3 regions of the Clostridium sp. DJ247 genome follow, and region 1 is predicted to be linked to each of the others. Evidence: riboswitches for the same ligand, from Rfam matches in the RefSeq annotation. Region 1 holds a riboswitch; each other region holds the start of a gene.

Evidence for each region. Region 1 has a riboswitch for thiamine pyrophosphate ahead of thiD (bifunctional hydroxymethylpyrimidine kinase/phosphomethylpyrimidine kinase). Riboswitches for the same ligand answer to the same signal wherever they lie in the genome.
Region 2: it holds a riboswitch for thiamine pyrophosphate, as region 1 does, so the genes downstream of both, thiS (sulfur carrier protein ThiS) here and thiD (bifunctional hydroxymethylpyrimidine kinase/phosphomethylpyrimidine kinase) in region 1, are expected to answer to the same signal.
Region 3: it holds a riboswitch for thiamine pyrophosphate, as region 1 does, so the genes downstream of both, thiC (phosphomethylpyrimidine synthase ThiC) here and thiD (bifunctional hydroxymethylpyrimidine kinase/phosphomethylpyrimidine kinase) in region 1, are expected to answer to the same signal.

The regions. Positions count from the first base shown of each region.
Region 1 is NZ_JABAIW010000023.1:46,384-51,078, reverse strand. Features, by position in the region: gene HGI79_RS10935 (sodium:alanine symporter family protein) at 1-1,090, shown strand, start outside; gene thiE (thiamine phosphate synthase) at 1,185-1,796, opposite strand; gene thiD (bifunctional hydroxymethylpyrimidine kinase/phosphomethylpyrimidine kinase) at 1,830-2,633, opposite strand; TPP riboswitch at 2,818-2,918, opposite strand; gene HGI79_RS10920 (hypothetical protein) at 3,025-3,444, opposite strand; gene HGI79_RS10915 (D-alanine--D-alanine ligase) at 3,695-4,597, shown strand.
Region 2 is NZ_JABAIW010000044.1:7,698-12,924, forward strand. Features, by position in the region: gene nirJ1 (putative heme d1 biosynthesis radical SAM protein NirJ1) at 1-451, shown strand, start outside; gene nirJ2 (putative heme d1 biosynthesis radical SAM protein NirJ2) at 462-1,448, shown strand; gene HGI79_RS16315 (AsnC family transcriptional regulator) at 1,476-1,967, shown strand; gene HGI79_RS16320 (Lrp/AsnC family transcriptional regulator) at 1,936-2,412, shown strand; TPP riboswitch at 2,584-2,692, shown strand; gene thiS (sulfur carrier protein ThiS) at 2,918-3,112, shown strand; gene thiF (sulfur carrier protein ThiS adenylyltransferase ThiF) at 3,114-3,914, shown strand; gene HGI79_RS16335 (thiazole synthase) at 4,306-5,070, shown strand; gene thiH (2-iminoacetate synthase ThiH) at 5,082-5,227, shown strand, end outside.
Region 3 is NZ_JABAIW010000102.1:342-5,568, reverse strand. Features, by position in the region: partial or broken gene HGI79_RS21875 (RHS repeat domain-containing protein) at 1-34, shown strand, start outside; gene HGI79_RS21865 (hypothetical protein) at 167-388, shown strand; partial or broken gene HGI79_RS21860 (IS110 family transposase) at 490-771, shown strand; gene HGI79_RS21855 (Rpn family recombination-promoting nuclease/putative transposase) at 1,007-1,921, shown strand; gene HGI79_RS21850 (hypothetical protein) at 2,062-2,328, shown strand; TPP riboswitch at 2,412-2,519, shown strand; gene thiC (phosphomethylpyrimidine synthase ThiC) at 2,767-4,080, shown strand; gene bioB (biotin synthase BioB) at 4,374-5,227, shown strand, end outside.

The DNA of each region.
Region 1 (4,695 bases):
TGGTGCTTTATTTTGGATGTGGATGGCTGCATTCTTTGGAATGGCAACAAAATATGCAGAAGGGTTATTAGCAATAAAATATAGGGTTACAGATAAAAATGGACAGATGTCAGGTGGACCTATGTATTATATTGAAAGAGGTCTAGGTATAAAATGGTTGGCAAAATTATTCGCTTTATTTGGCATTGGTGTAGCATTCTTTGGTATAGGAACATTTGCACAGATTAACTCTATAACTCAATCTGTAAATGTATCATATAACGTTCCAATTGTGATTACATCAATTATAATAACTGTGTTAGTTGCACTTGTCACTATTGGAGGTATAAATAGTATATCTAAGGTATCAGAATTAATAGTACCTTTTATGGCTGTTTTTTATGTGTTAACATCTATAATAGTTTTAATTTATAATGCTTCTATGCTTCCTCATTCAATAATGCTAGTAATAAAAGGTGCATTTACTCCAGCTGCAGCAGCAGGAGGATTTTTAGGAGCCACTGTTAAACAAGCTATACAAAATGGTATTGCAAGAGGTGTTTTTTCTAATGAGTCAGGTCTTGGTAGTGCTCCTATTGCAGCAGCTGCTGCTAAAACAAAATCCTGTGTTCGTCAGGGGTTAATATCCATGACAGGAACTTTTTTTGATACTATAGTTATATGTACTATGACTGGATTAGTGCTGATATCTACAGGTGCATGGAGTTCAGAATATAAAGGTGCTGCCATGACTAATTATGCTTTTTCATTAGGATTGCCTATACCTGCAATAGGTAAGTTTGTGGGAACTGTTGGACTTATTTTCTTTGCATTTACGACTATACTAGGATGGAACTATTATGGTGAAAGATGTACTGAATATTTATTTGGAGTAAAAGGAATAAAGCCTTATAGATATATATTTATATTTTTAGTAGCTATTGGTGCGTTCTTAAAACTTGAATTAGTATGGACAATAGCTGATATTGTAAATGGCCTTATGGCAATTCCAAATCTTATAGCTTTAATAGGGTTAAGTGGAGTTATAGTTTCTGAGACTAGGAGTTATTTTAAAGATATTAATTCTAAGAAATCAAAAAAAATTGCATAGATATAGTTTTTCTATATTATGAAATATGATTTACTCTTCTGTATTTGTATAGACATACTTAAAAAATACAGAAGAGTAAATTTTTTTGATGGTTTTATAATTTTAGAGCTTTAGCGGCAGACCTTACTTCATCCTTACCTAATATAGCTGATATAATAGCAATACCTTCTACATTAGTATTTAGTACATCCCTGAAGTTAGTTTCATTGATGCCACCGATAGCTACGGCTGGAATTTTTATATTATCATGAATATTTTTCAATCCATGGATACCTATAGGAACATCAATATCTTTTTTAGTTCCAGTATAGAATATAGCACCAATTCCTAAATAATCAGCACCGCCTTTTTGTGCTTCCATAGCTTCTTCAAGGGTCCCAGTAGATATACCTATAATTTTATCGTTGCCAAGAATAGTTCTGGCTATAGATAAAGGCATATCATCTTGTCCAAGATGTACTCCATCTGCATTAATAGCTTGAGCAATATCTATTCTGTCATTTATAATTAAAGGAACTTTATAGTAATCAGTTACTTTTTTAACTTCTACTGCGACTTTATAAAATTCTCTAGTGGAGATATTTTTTTCTCTTACTTGAACAATAGTAGTTCCTCCAAGAATTGCTTCTTCTACAACAGTTTTTAAGCTTCTACCTTTTAAAAAACTTCTATCTGTTATGAGATATAGACTATAATCTATTGTCATATAACTTTACCTTCCTTCTGTAAATTCTTAATTTTATTCAAAAGACACACCAGCTTTCTTATAAACTTCTATAAAATGTCCTACAGGACCTACACCATGACCTATAGAAAATGAGTTTTCTATAGCTTTTGTTATATATAGCTTTGATAATGAAACAGCTTCCTGTATGCTGTGTTCCTTAGCTAAATGAGAAGCTATGGCAGAAGAAAGGGTACAGCCTGTTCCATGAGTATTTTTTGTATCTATTCTATAACCTTCAAGCGTTATAAAACTGTCATCAGAAAGTAAGATGTCATTAGCATCATTACATCTATGGCCGCCTTTAACAAGTACATTTTTTGCACCCATTTCTTTTATTAGCAAAGCAGCCTCTTTCATAGCAGCTTCATTTTCAATTTTTATACCTGTTAAAACCTCAGTTTCAGGTATATTGGGTGTTACTAGGTCTGCAATAGATATTAGTTGTCTTATAGCTTCTTCTGCTTCTGGTTTAAGTAAGAAATAGCCACTTTTTGATACCATAACCGGATCTACAACTATGTTTTTAGCCTTGTATTCAGTTAGCAGATTTTTTATTATCTCTATAGTTTTGCTATTTGAAACCATACCAATTTTTACAGCATCTACATTTATATCATCAAATATAGAACGTATCTGAGCTTCAATAAGTTCCTGTGTAACTTCCATTACTTTTTGTACACCTAATGTATTTTGTGCAGTTATTGCAGTTATTACGCTCATACCATAGACTCCAAGAGAACTCATGGTTTTTATGTCAGCTTGAATACCAGCTCCGCCGCAACTATCAGACCCTGCAATTGTTAATACTTTTTTCATTTAAACCACCTCTATTTATATGTGTTAGAAAACTTTGAGTTAATACAACCCCTAATCCAGACTTTAAACGAAGAACATTAAGATAATAAGGATAAAACAGTGAAAAAATATATATTATTTTAATTACTAGAATGAAAATAAAAAATGTATTGCAGAAAAGCAATACACTGAAATATACATAACTATAAAGATAATGTTTGCTTCCCTACGCCAGTGTTATCTGGGTCAGGTTCAAAGGGTTAGAGATAACTCTTCTCAGCCTAGAAGGCACCCCCACAAAGGGTTTATTTAATTACCACTATTGTACTATATATATGAAAATATGCAATAGTACAATAGTAATAACTAAAGCATAAGTATTATGCCTTTTAGACAAATATTAAGTCTTTCTTTATAAGCGGGTGCAGTTTTTTTTAGTAGTTATATTATGTTTATTTTCAACTAATACACTTCGAACTTTTTCTTTAACATATTCATTTCCATAGATAATATCTGAGCTTAGTCTACATTTATTTATTATGGATATAAAAGTAAGACTTTTATTTGCTTTAAGTAAGTTGTTGACAGCTCTATTTATTTTTTTGTTTATAACCTGTATTTCCTTGTAATATATAATTTTTTCTAGTATGTAGTTTCTTAATTCAGGATACTTTCGTATTACAAAACGAGTTATACCTGATTTCTCTGCAACTACAGCAAATATCAGTCTTTCGCTGGTAGAACTCATACAAGAAAGAGTAGTATTAATATCAATTTTATACTCTTCTACATCTTTATAATATAAATCTGTAACATTTAGATAATTTTCCATTTCAAATCTCCTTATTCGACAATAAGTACATATCAATCATATTACATTATGGAAATTTTGTAAATTACTTTATTTTTCTACATTACTAATTATATTATTACAAATTATATGTTACAATAGCGACAAATTAATTTTTATAATATAAAGACCACATAGGTTATAAAAAAGTACATAGGTGGTACTTTCTTTATTTTCATTAAAGTATAGAATGTTATTAGAAGAATTATTAAGTTGCATGGAGGAAATATAAATGAAAATAGGCGTTATTATGGGAGGAATATCCTCTGAGAGAGAAGTATCGTTAAAATCTGGAAAAGAAATAGCAGGTTATTTAAATAAAGATAAATATGAAATAGTTCCTATAATTATAGATAAAAAGTATGATGTTATAGAAAAAACTAAAGATTTAGATTTTGCATTCCTTGCACTTCACGGCAAGTTTGGAGAAGATGGAACGGTTCAAGCGGTGCTTGAAACTATGGATATACCTTACTCAGGGTGTGGTCCTTTAACTAGTGGAGTTTGTATGGATAAGGATACCACTAAAAAGGTGTTAAAATCAGCAGGTATAAACACTGCAGATTGGTTGTCTGTTAAAAGTGTAGAAGAACTAGATTATAGTTATATAGAAAAGATGGGATACCCAGTAGTAGTAAAACCTAATTGTGGAGGTTCTAGTGTAGCTACTAATATAGTTAAAAGTAAAGAAGGTATAGAAAGTGCTGTAAAATTAGCATTAGATTATGATAACGAAGTTATGATAGAAGAATATATTAAGGGCGATGAAATAACTTGTTGTATATTAGATGGAAAAATGCTTCCTATAATTGCAATAAAACCAAAGTCAGAGTTTTTTGATTACACTGCAAAATATTCAGATGGTGGATCAGATGAAATTATAGTTGAATTTGAAAAAGAGCTGCAGGCTAAAATTGAAGAAATGGCTTTGCAGTGTTGGAAGGCTCTAAAGTGTAGTGTATATGTTAGAGTTGATATGATAATAAAGGAAGGTGTACCTTATATACTTGAGCTTAACACTTTACCAGGAATGACTAAAAATAGCTTGTTTCCAAAGAGTGCAAAGGCTGTGGATATGAGTTTTGCAGAATTGTTAGATGAAATAATTGAAATTTCATTAAAACAAAAAAGGTAGATGTATAAATTAAATTTAAGCTGTGGGTATCTATATTAATTAAATATAAAAATTACAGTTAGATTAATATAAATTTAATAATATAATTAATGCGTAAT
Region 2 (5,227 bases), on a different contig from region 1:
AGAAAATGTAGAAATTTTAACAGTAGATAATCATGCAGATGCTGTATATGTATACCTGCAAGCTTTGAAGAAACACCCAAACTTAGCTGAAAAAATTTTGCAGTTAATAAAGCTTAACGGTGGTAATAGGTCTGGTATGGCCTTTGCCAATGTAGATTATAACGGCAATGTTCATCCAGATCAATTTACCTGGAATCATACCTTTGGAAACCTAAGAGAAAATAAGTTTAGCCATATTTGGATGAACAGCCAACACGATATTTTAAGAGGTTTAAGAGATAGAAAGCCTTTACTTAAGGGACGCTGCAGTAAGTGTAAATGGATATCCCTATGTAATGGAAACTTTAGAGCTCGAGCGGAAGCTATAACCAGAGATTTTTGGGCATCAGATCCAGCCTGTTATTTAACTAATGAGGAAATTGGTATAAGCGACGAAATTGGATTGATTTAGGAGGGAAACAATGATAGTATCTTGGAACACCACTAATAAGTGTAACATGTATTGTGATCACTGCTATAGAAATTCTGGTTTAGAAAATGAAGGAGAACTTACAACAGAACAAGGAAAATCTTTATTAGAAGAAATTGCAAAGGCTGGTTTTAAAATAATGATCTTTTCAGGTGGAGAACCACTTATGAGAAAAGATATATTTGAACTTATAAGCTATGCTGATGAACTAGGTTTACGCCCTGTTTTAGGAAGTAATGGGACGCTTCTAACTGAAGAGAATGTAAAAAAACTAAAACAGTGTGGATTAAAAGCTGCAGGAATTAGTTTAGACAGTGTTGATGGAAATAGACACAATAAATTTAGAAAATGTGATAACGCATGGAGAGATACTTTGTTTGGAATGAAAAATTGTAGAAATATTGGACTGCCGTTTCAGATTCATACAACAGTTATGAAGTGGAATAAGGATGAAATTATTAATATGGCTAATTTTGCTGAGGCTATGGGAGCCCGTGCATATCACCCATTCTTCTTAGTTCCTACAGGCAGAGGAGAAAATATTGAAAATGAAATTTTGGATACTGAAGAATATGAACATTTATTATACTTGTTAATGAAGAAACAACAAGAAACTAGCATGGAGATAAAGCCCACTTGTGCACCTCAATTTATAAGAGTTGCAAAAGATATAGGCATGGAAACTAGATTTACTAAAGGTTGCTTAGCGGGAACCAGTTATTGTATTATAGATCCAAAAGGAAATGTTCAACCTTGTGCATATTTGAAGGAATTAGCCGGCAATGTTAAAGAAAGCCCCTTTAGCAAAATCTGGTCAGAGAGTAGTATATTTAATAAATTAAGGACTTTACAGTATGAAGGCAACTGTGGTATTTGTAAAAGTAAAAAAAATTGCGGTGGATGTAGGGCAAGAGCATCATACTATAATAGTGGAAACTATATGGCAGAAGATACTATATGTATTAACACAATTAAATAGGCAATATAAATTTATAGAGGTGAATTTATGGATGAACTAGACAGACTGCTGTTAAACTTATTGCAGAAAGGATTACCTATGGAGTCAAGTCCATTTTTAAAGTTAGCTAATGAACTTAATATTACTGAAGAAGAGGTTATAGCTAGAACAGATAAATTAAAATCACAAGGGTATATTAGAAGATTAGGCGGAATTGTTGATTCTAAGAAATTAGGTTATTACAGTACATTGTGTGCCATAAGTGTACCTGATGAAAAAATTGATAAAGTAGCTAGGATTATAAACAAGTTTAACGAGATAACACATAATTATGTTAGAAATTATTATTATAACATTTGGTTTACTATAATTGCACCATCTAAAGATAGAGTAGATGAAATTGTTAACAGTATAAAGGTTGAAAGTGAGTTAGAAAAAGTACTTACTTTACCGGCAGTTAGATTATTTAAAATTAACGCTACTTTTAATATGTTAAGGGAGATAGATGATGCTAAGCTTATTAGAAAAAAATATAGTTAAAAGATTATCTGGAGATATTCCTTTATGTAATGAACCTTATAAGAAATTAGCTGAAGAGCTTGGAATTACTGAAGAAGAGTTGTTAGCTAACATAAATACCTTACATCATAGGGGTATTATAAAGAGGATAGGTGGGGTGTTATTTCATAGGGAAGCCGGATTTAAAGCCAATGCTATGGTTGTATGGAAAGTTCCAGGAGAAAGGATAGAGCACATTGGAAATTTAATATGTTCTTTTAGTGAAGTAACACATTGCTATGAAAGGCAAACTTATGAAGATTGGCCATATAATTTATTTACTATGATACATAGCGAGAGTAGAGAAATATGTGAAAATGTTATTAAAAAAATAGCTGATGTTATTAAGATAACAGATTATAAAATTTTATATAGTACAAGAGAATTAAAAAAAAGTAGTATGAAATATTTCGTAGAAGAGAAATAACTATTCTAACACGCATTTATGGTTCCTGCAGGTCAACTTAAAGAGTATAGTTAAGAGGGATATTTTTATGTAACAAATCCATATAGATGAATTTTAACCAAATGAAGCCTGACATGGTTATTGATTTTATTTTTGAATTATGATAAATTGAATTTATAAACCTGTAAAAATTTAATAGCTAAGGGGAGTCTATACTAATAGGCTGAGAGTGGAATGTTATTCCTTACCCTCATAACCTGATTTGGGTAATGCCAACGTAGGGAGAGAATGGATGTTTTTGTGTTATGCTTATTTTTAGTAACACAAAATTTGGTCTTATTTAGAATTATGAGGGAAGCACTTTTTTGCTTCCTTTTTGTTTTTTATCCATTTTATACCTAGAACAAGAGGTTCTCTTTAATTAGCGAAGGTATTAGTGCCAGTTTGCTATGGTATAAACTAACTTAAGAAGTTAGCTTTAAGAAATTTTGCATAAGTTTTACTTCATAGGAAAGAAGGTGAGAAAATGATTATAAATGGAGAAGCTATAAATTTTAAGGGTGGAATCACTATAACTGAAATGCTGGAAGAATTGAAATTAGATTCAAATAAGGTGGTAGTAGAAGTAGATTTAGAAATAATAAATAAAGATGAATTTTCAGTAAAAATATTAAGCACTGACTCTAAGGTTGAAATAATTAGATTTGTTGGAGGCGGTTAACATGAATATTTTCTTAAATGAGAGAAAAACAGAAGTAGAGCAGAATACTACAGTTTTTCAATTAAGAAGTATGGTTAAAGAAGATGCTGATATAGTTGTGTATAATGGCTTTATCATAAAAGAAGATTATGTATTAAATGAAAATGATAAGGTAGTATTTATAAAAAAAGGAGAAATACCTAAGCTAGAAGACATGGAAGCCATGCTTTTAGCAAGACATACACCTTTTGTTCATAACAAAATAAAAGAATGTAGTGTAGGTATTGCAGGACTTGGAGGACTTGGGTCAAATGTGGCTGTATCTCTTGCTAGAGTAGGAATTGGAAGGCTTGTATTAGTAGATTTTGATGTTGTGGAACCTAGTAATTTAAATAGACAACAATACTTTATTAAGCATTTAGGAATGAAAAAAACTCATGCTTTAGAACAAATAATAAGTGATTGTAATCCATTTGTTAGAGTTGAAAAGAAAGATGCATTTTTAGATGAAAATAATATTATAGATATTTTCAAAGATGTGGATATAATAGTAGAAGCTTTTGACAACCCTGTTTCTAAAGCTGTATTAGTAAATACGGTTTTAAGTAAAATGAAAGACAAAAAAATCATAGCAGCTTCAGGTATGGCTGGATATTTTTCAAGTAATACTATTGCCACGAAAAAGATAAAAGATAACTTTTACTTAATAGGAGATGGAGAAAATGAGGCCAAGCCGGGGTGTGGTCTTATGGCACCTAGGGTTGCTATTGCTGCAAATCATCAAGCAAATGCGGTTTTGAGAGTTATACTTGGTGAAGAATAACGTAATAAAATATTATAGGGGGATAGAGCGAAAATTTAACTTATACGACCGGATATATTACCATGTTTCGTCACGTTAAATATTTTTAATTAGTCTAAAGCTCGAATTTAAGCAGAGAGCCAAAATCTGTGATTTTGTGCGAATCGCTTACTCCTCTGACCAAAGGAAGAGGAGTTTTATAACAATGCAAAAGAACTTTGATAAACTCGTACCTCAAACATATCTAAAGTTCTAAGATTTTTCTCAAATTCGAGCTAAGACTAATAAAAAACATTTAAATGTGACTTCAACATTGGTAATATATCCCTATGTATAAGTTAAATTTTCACCGAGAATCCCTACAATATATTATTTTGAAAATAATAAAAATATGTTTTGGAGGTCTAATAATATGGAAAAATTAAAAATAGGAGAAACCGAACTTAATAGTAGACTATTTGTGGGAACAGGAAAGTATTCATCAAATAATGTAATACCAGAGGTTTTAAAGAGTTCTGGTGCTCAGGTTATTACTGTGGCTTTAAGAAGGGTAGATTTAAACTCTAAGGATGAAAATATATTGAATTATATTAGTAAAGATATTATCTTGCTTCCAAATACCTCTGGAGCTAGAAATGCTGAAGAGGCTGTGAGACTTGCAAGATTAGGAAGAGCTGCAGGATGTGGTAATTGGGTTAAAATAGAAGTTATTTCTGACAATAAATATCTTCTTCCAGATAACCTAGAAACCATAAAAGCTACAGAAATTTTAGCAAAGGAAGGCTTTGTAGTTCTTCCATATATGAATCCAGATTTAATGGATGCAAAGAGATTAGTGGATGCTGGGGCAGCTGCGGTCATGCCTTTAGGAGCACCTATTGGAACTAATAGAGGGATAAGAACCAAGGAAATGATAAGAATTTTAATTGATGAGATAAGCTTGCCAATAGTTGTAGATGCGGGTATAGGTAGACCATCTGAAGCTACTGAGGCTATGGAGATGGGTGCAGATGCTGTACTTGTTAACACAGCTATAGCAACTGCAGGTGATCCTGTACTTATGGCTGAAGCTTTTTCATTAGCTGTACAGGCTGGTAGAAAAGCTTATGTATCTAAGCTGGGAGCTCAAAGAGAATATGCAGAAGCATCATCTCCTCTTACTGGGTTCTTAAGATAGGAAGTGAAAGAATGAGTTTTTATGAAAAAATAAAAGAATATAAGGGTTTTGCTTTCCATGACTATTTTGAAAGAGTTACGGACAGCCAAATTGAAAGAGCTATTGCAAAAGATAGAATTAATGAAGAGGACTTCTTAGCACTGTTATCACCAAAAGC
Region 3 (5,227 bases), on a different contig from region 1:
AAAATTGATCCTATTGTACAAGGCTTGTAACTAAAGGTATTCCGCTAACTACTGTAAGTAAGCTTGCAGGACATAGTAGTGTTGATACTACTGCTAAATTTTATATCAATAGTAGTAAAGAAGAAAAAATGAGGGCGGTAAGACTGCTATAGAGGAGGATGAAATAATGATAGTAATAAATACAATGGAAGATATAAAAAATGTAAAGGATAATAATAGTCTACCAAAGGCATTAATGGAGGAGTTGGAGCAGTATTTCAAGAATATTGTGACCAATCTAACAGGAGAAGAAATATGGGACAGCTACAAGCTTGAAGAGTATGGTTCAATCTTTGTTATGGAGGATACTGATAATCCGAAAATAATGGATGAATTGGGGCTATCATAGGATGATGGAGGGCTATTTGGTGCTACTCCTGAGTTTATAACCATAATAGAAATTGGTGGCAAGGAATACTAATGATACTAGAAGGTATTGCGGCAGATGTTGCAGTAGGAAAAGGGAAGGATAAGAAAAGTAAGCAAGGAAACAGGGAACTATACGCAGTATTCTACTTCCTAGCAGTACAGCAAATTCAAGTAGCAAAGGGAAGTAACCTTCCAAGGAATCCAGTATTTTTGCAATACTATAAAAGAAAAATATCAGAAGGAAAGACAAAAATACAAGCATTGGTTTGTGTAATGAGAAGGCTTGTAAATATAATCTATGAAATGATGAAGAATAAGAGTGAATATATAATGCCAGTTGTTCCACTAAAAGAAGCAGTATGATAAACTAATGGTAATAGATGTAACAATATAAGTAATGTAAATATAATAATTGATAATAAAATAGGGGTAAAGGGTGGCTAGGGAGATACCAAACTAAAAAAGTTTTCAAAATACTATACCACCTCTCCACCTAAACTATGTGATGAACTAAATAATATAATTGAGATATTAATGCTGGAATATAGAATAAGCCTAATAAATTTGGTAAAATATTATTAACAGAGGAAGTGATAAAATGGATATTAGCTTTGATGATAAAATGATTCTTGATCCTAAGAATGATGTAGTATTTCAAAAGATATTTGGAAGTCCTGAGAATGAGGACATATTGATAAGTTTCTTGAATGCTCTATTAGAGGGAACTGAAAAAGAGAAGATAAAACATATTGAATATGTAGACACAAAGCTATCAGATATTGAAACAGTAGATGACAAAATAGGAATTTTAGATGTAAGAGTAATAACAGAAAAAGGGATTCACATAAATGTAGAGATACAACTTATAAATAGATATAATATGATAAAGAGAACGCTATTTTACTGGTCTAGATTGTACTCAAACCAGATAAAAAAAGGAGAAAATTATAAAAATCTTAATAAAACTATAACCATAAATATACTAAATTTCAATTATGTAGAGAGTGAACAATATCACACAGTATATCATTTATATGAAGATAATGACAAGACAATGTTAACAGATATATTAGAGATACACTTCGTAGAATTACCAAAGTTTTTAGATGAACAACCAGAACTTAACACTAGCTTAAACAAGTGGCTGGCATTTTTAACAAAACCAGAAAAGGAAGTAATGGAGGTGGTTGAAATGGGAGAACCAGCAATAAGAAAAGCGATAACAGTTCTTGATATGTTGAGTAGAGACCCTGAAACTGTGCGACTTGCAGAACTTCGAATGAAAAAGATATTGGATGAAAAAAGTATGATTGAAGGTGCAAAAGAAGAGGGAAAAGTAGAAGGAAGAGAAGAAGGAAGAGAAGAAGGAAGAGAAGAAGGAAGAGAAGAAAGAAATAAGGAAATTGCTAAAAATGCTTTGAGTAAAGGAGTAGATGTTTCTTTCGTCATGGAGATAACAGGACTAAGTGAAGATGAAGTAATAAAGCTAAAAAATGAAATAGCGAATCATTAATTATTATGAAAGTGGTAGCAATTGTAAAGATAGCTACCACTAAAATTTTAACTACAGACTTAGCCCCGAGAGGGTAAGGAATCCTAATAGTTTAAAAATAGAAGATTTTACAAAGGAACTATTAGATAATAAACCTAAGCATGCACGATTCGATTGATGATAATGAAGTTTGGACATATAAGGAAACATCAGAAATGGAGGTGGATGATATGGTAAGCAATTTAGGTAGAAAGATTGAAGAAGGATTTAAGAAATCAAAACAGGAAGGAATAGAAAAAGGAATAGAAAAAATAGCTATAAAAATGATCAAAAAGGGTATAGATATTGAAGAAATATTGGAATTGACAGAATTAAGCCGAGGTGAAATATTAAGACTTAAGAATCAAATAGAGAGTGATAAAAATTAAATATTTGGTTTATAGATACGCTTCAGAAAATACTGCCTTGATAGGAAACAATATCTATGGTATAATTGAAATTGTTAAAAACTTAATACTACTAGGGGGGCTCATATAATGAGCTGAGATAGAACTGTTAGTTCTGACCCTCATAACCTGATTTGGTTAACACCAACGTAGGGAAGTACTTTGTAAGGTAAGAAATATGTTTTGTAGATAGTTTCTATATAAGTATATTTTATTATAAAGGAATTATGAGGGAGCTGTAAAGCTCCTTTTTTATTACATGAACTATGAAATTATTTACGTTACACGGAGTATTTTTAATAATTATCATAGTATTATTTGTAGAGGTTATGAGACAGTTAAAGCTAATAAAATATCTATTAATTGGTAATAAGAATAATCTAAAGTATAAATAAATAGTTAAAGAGGAGATGGATTATAATGAACTATACAACACAAATGGACGCTGCCAAAAAAGGCATAATCACAAAAGAAATGGAAATAGTAGCTAAGAAGGAAAATATAGATGTTAATCATTTAGTAGAGCTAGTAGCAGCTGGTAGAGTGGCTATACCAGCTAATAAGAATCATAAGTCCATAAGTCCAGAGGGTATAGGTGAAGGACTTAGAACAAAAATTAATGTTAACCTAGGTATTTCAAAGGATTGCAACTGCATAGAAGATGAATTTGAAAAGGTTAGAGTTGCCATAGAAATGAAAGCTGAAGCTATAATGGATTTAAGCTGTTTTGGTAAAACAGAAGAATTTAGAACAAAGCTAGTAGAAGTTTCTCCGGCTATGATTGGTACAGTTCCAATATATGATGCAGTAGGTTTTTATGATAAAGAATTAAGTGATATAACTGAAGATGAGTTAATAAATGTTATAGAGAAACATGCAAAAAATGGCGTAGACTTTATGACTATACATGCAGGAATTAACAGAGAGACTGCAGCAGTATTTAAAAGAAATAAAAGACTTACAAACATTGTATCAAGAGGTGGAGCTTTGATGTTTGCTTGGATGGAGCTTAACAATAAAGAAAATCCATTCTACGAACATTATGATAAAGTATTAGATATATGTGAAAAATATGATGTAACTATAAGTTTAGGTGATGCCTGTCGTCCAGGATCTATTGCAGACTCTACAGATCCTAGTCAAATAAAAGAATTAATGACACTAGGAGAGTTAACAAAAAGAGCTTGGGAGAGAAATGTACAAGTTATGATAGAAGGACCAGGACATATGAGCTTAGATGAAATAAAGGCTAACATGCAGTTAGAAAAGAAGCTATGTCATAATGCACCATTTTATGTACTAGGTCCACTAGTTACAGATGTAGCACCAGGATATGATCACATAACATCAGCTATAGGTGGAGCAATAGCAGCTTCCTCTGGAGCGGATTTCTTATGTTATGTAACTCCAGCAGAACATTTAAGACTTCCAAATCTAGATGATATGAAAGAAGGTATCATAGCTTCTAAGATTGCTGCCCATGCAGGAGATATAGCAAAAGGAATTAAAGGGGCTAGAGATTGGGACAACGCTATGAGTGAAGCAAGAAGGGAACTTGACTGGGAAAAGATGTTCAGCTTGGCTATAGACCCTGTAAAAGCTAGAAGATACAGAGAAGAATCACAGCCGGAAGATGAACATACTTGTACTATGTGTGGAAAAATGTGTGCTGTTAGAAATATGAATAAAATATTGAGCGGTAAGAATCTAAATGTGTTAAGAGATGATGATTAGTGGCAGTTGGCTATTGGATAAATATTTAGAAAATAAATAGTTTAAAGGCAGGTAATAAATTTACCTGCCTTTAAACTATTTATTATTTCATTATTTTATATTTCCAAATTTCTATTAACTAATATTGATTGAGCTAAGATTTTCTTAACTATAATTTTACGAAAAAACCTACATTGACATAGTAGTATAAATTAGGTAATATAGTATTGTAAACCAAGATACATCGAATTAGTTTACAATGAAGTTAACAATATATAATAAAAAGTTAGTTTAGTGAAAATGGGGGCAAATATATGAAGAATTTAATAACAAAATTAGAAGAAAAAATAGATGAAAACGGATTAATTGGATTTGAAGAAGCTTTAGAACTATCAAAAGTGAAAGATTTAGATATGTTATTTAAAGCAGGAGATAGGATACGTGAAAAGTATAATGGTAATAAGGTAGATTTATGTGGCATTATAAACGGAAAATCTGGTAAATGCTCTGAGGATTGTAAGTACTGTGCTCAATCCGCTCATTATCACACTGATGTAAAAAACTATGGTGTAGTTGAGGCAGAAGAAGTATTAAAGCAAGCATTAGAGGATGAAAAAGGTGGTGTAGATAGATTTGGTATAGTAACCAGTGGTAGGGGATTACAAGGGGAAGAGTTTGAAAAAATATTAAAGATATATGAAAAGCTTAGAAAAAATGTAAATATAGATTTATGTGCTTCCTTGGGAATAATAAGTTATGAACAGCTTTTGAAACTAAAAGAAGTGGGAGTAACAAGTTATCATCATAATTTAGAGACTTGCAGGGAATATTATAAAAATATATGTACAACCCATACTTATGATGAACGAATAGATACAATTAATAATGCAATGAAAGCTGGACTTTGTGTATGTTCAGGCGGAATAATAGGTATGGGAGAAACTATGGAAGACAGAATTAAATTGGCATTAGAACTACAAAAATTAGAAGTGAAGTCTATACCAGTTAATATACTTAACCCTATAAAGGGAACACCCTTGGAAAATATGAAAAGATTAGATGAAAATGAAATATTAATTACTATGACAATCTTTAGATTTATAAATCCTAAAGCAAGTATTAGATTGGCAGGAGGAAGAAACTTTCTACATAATTATGGAGAAGAAAG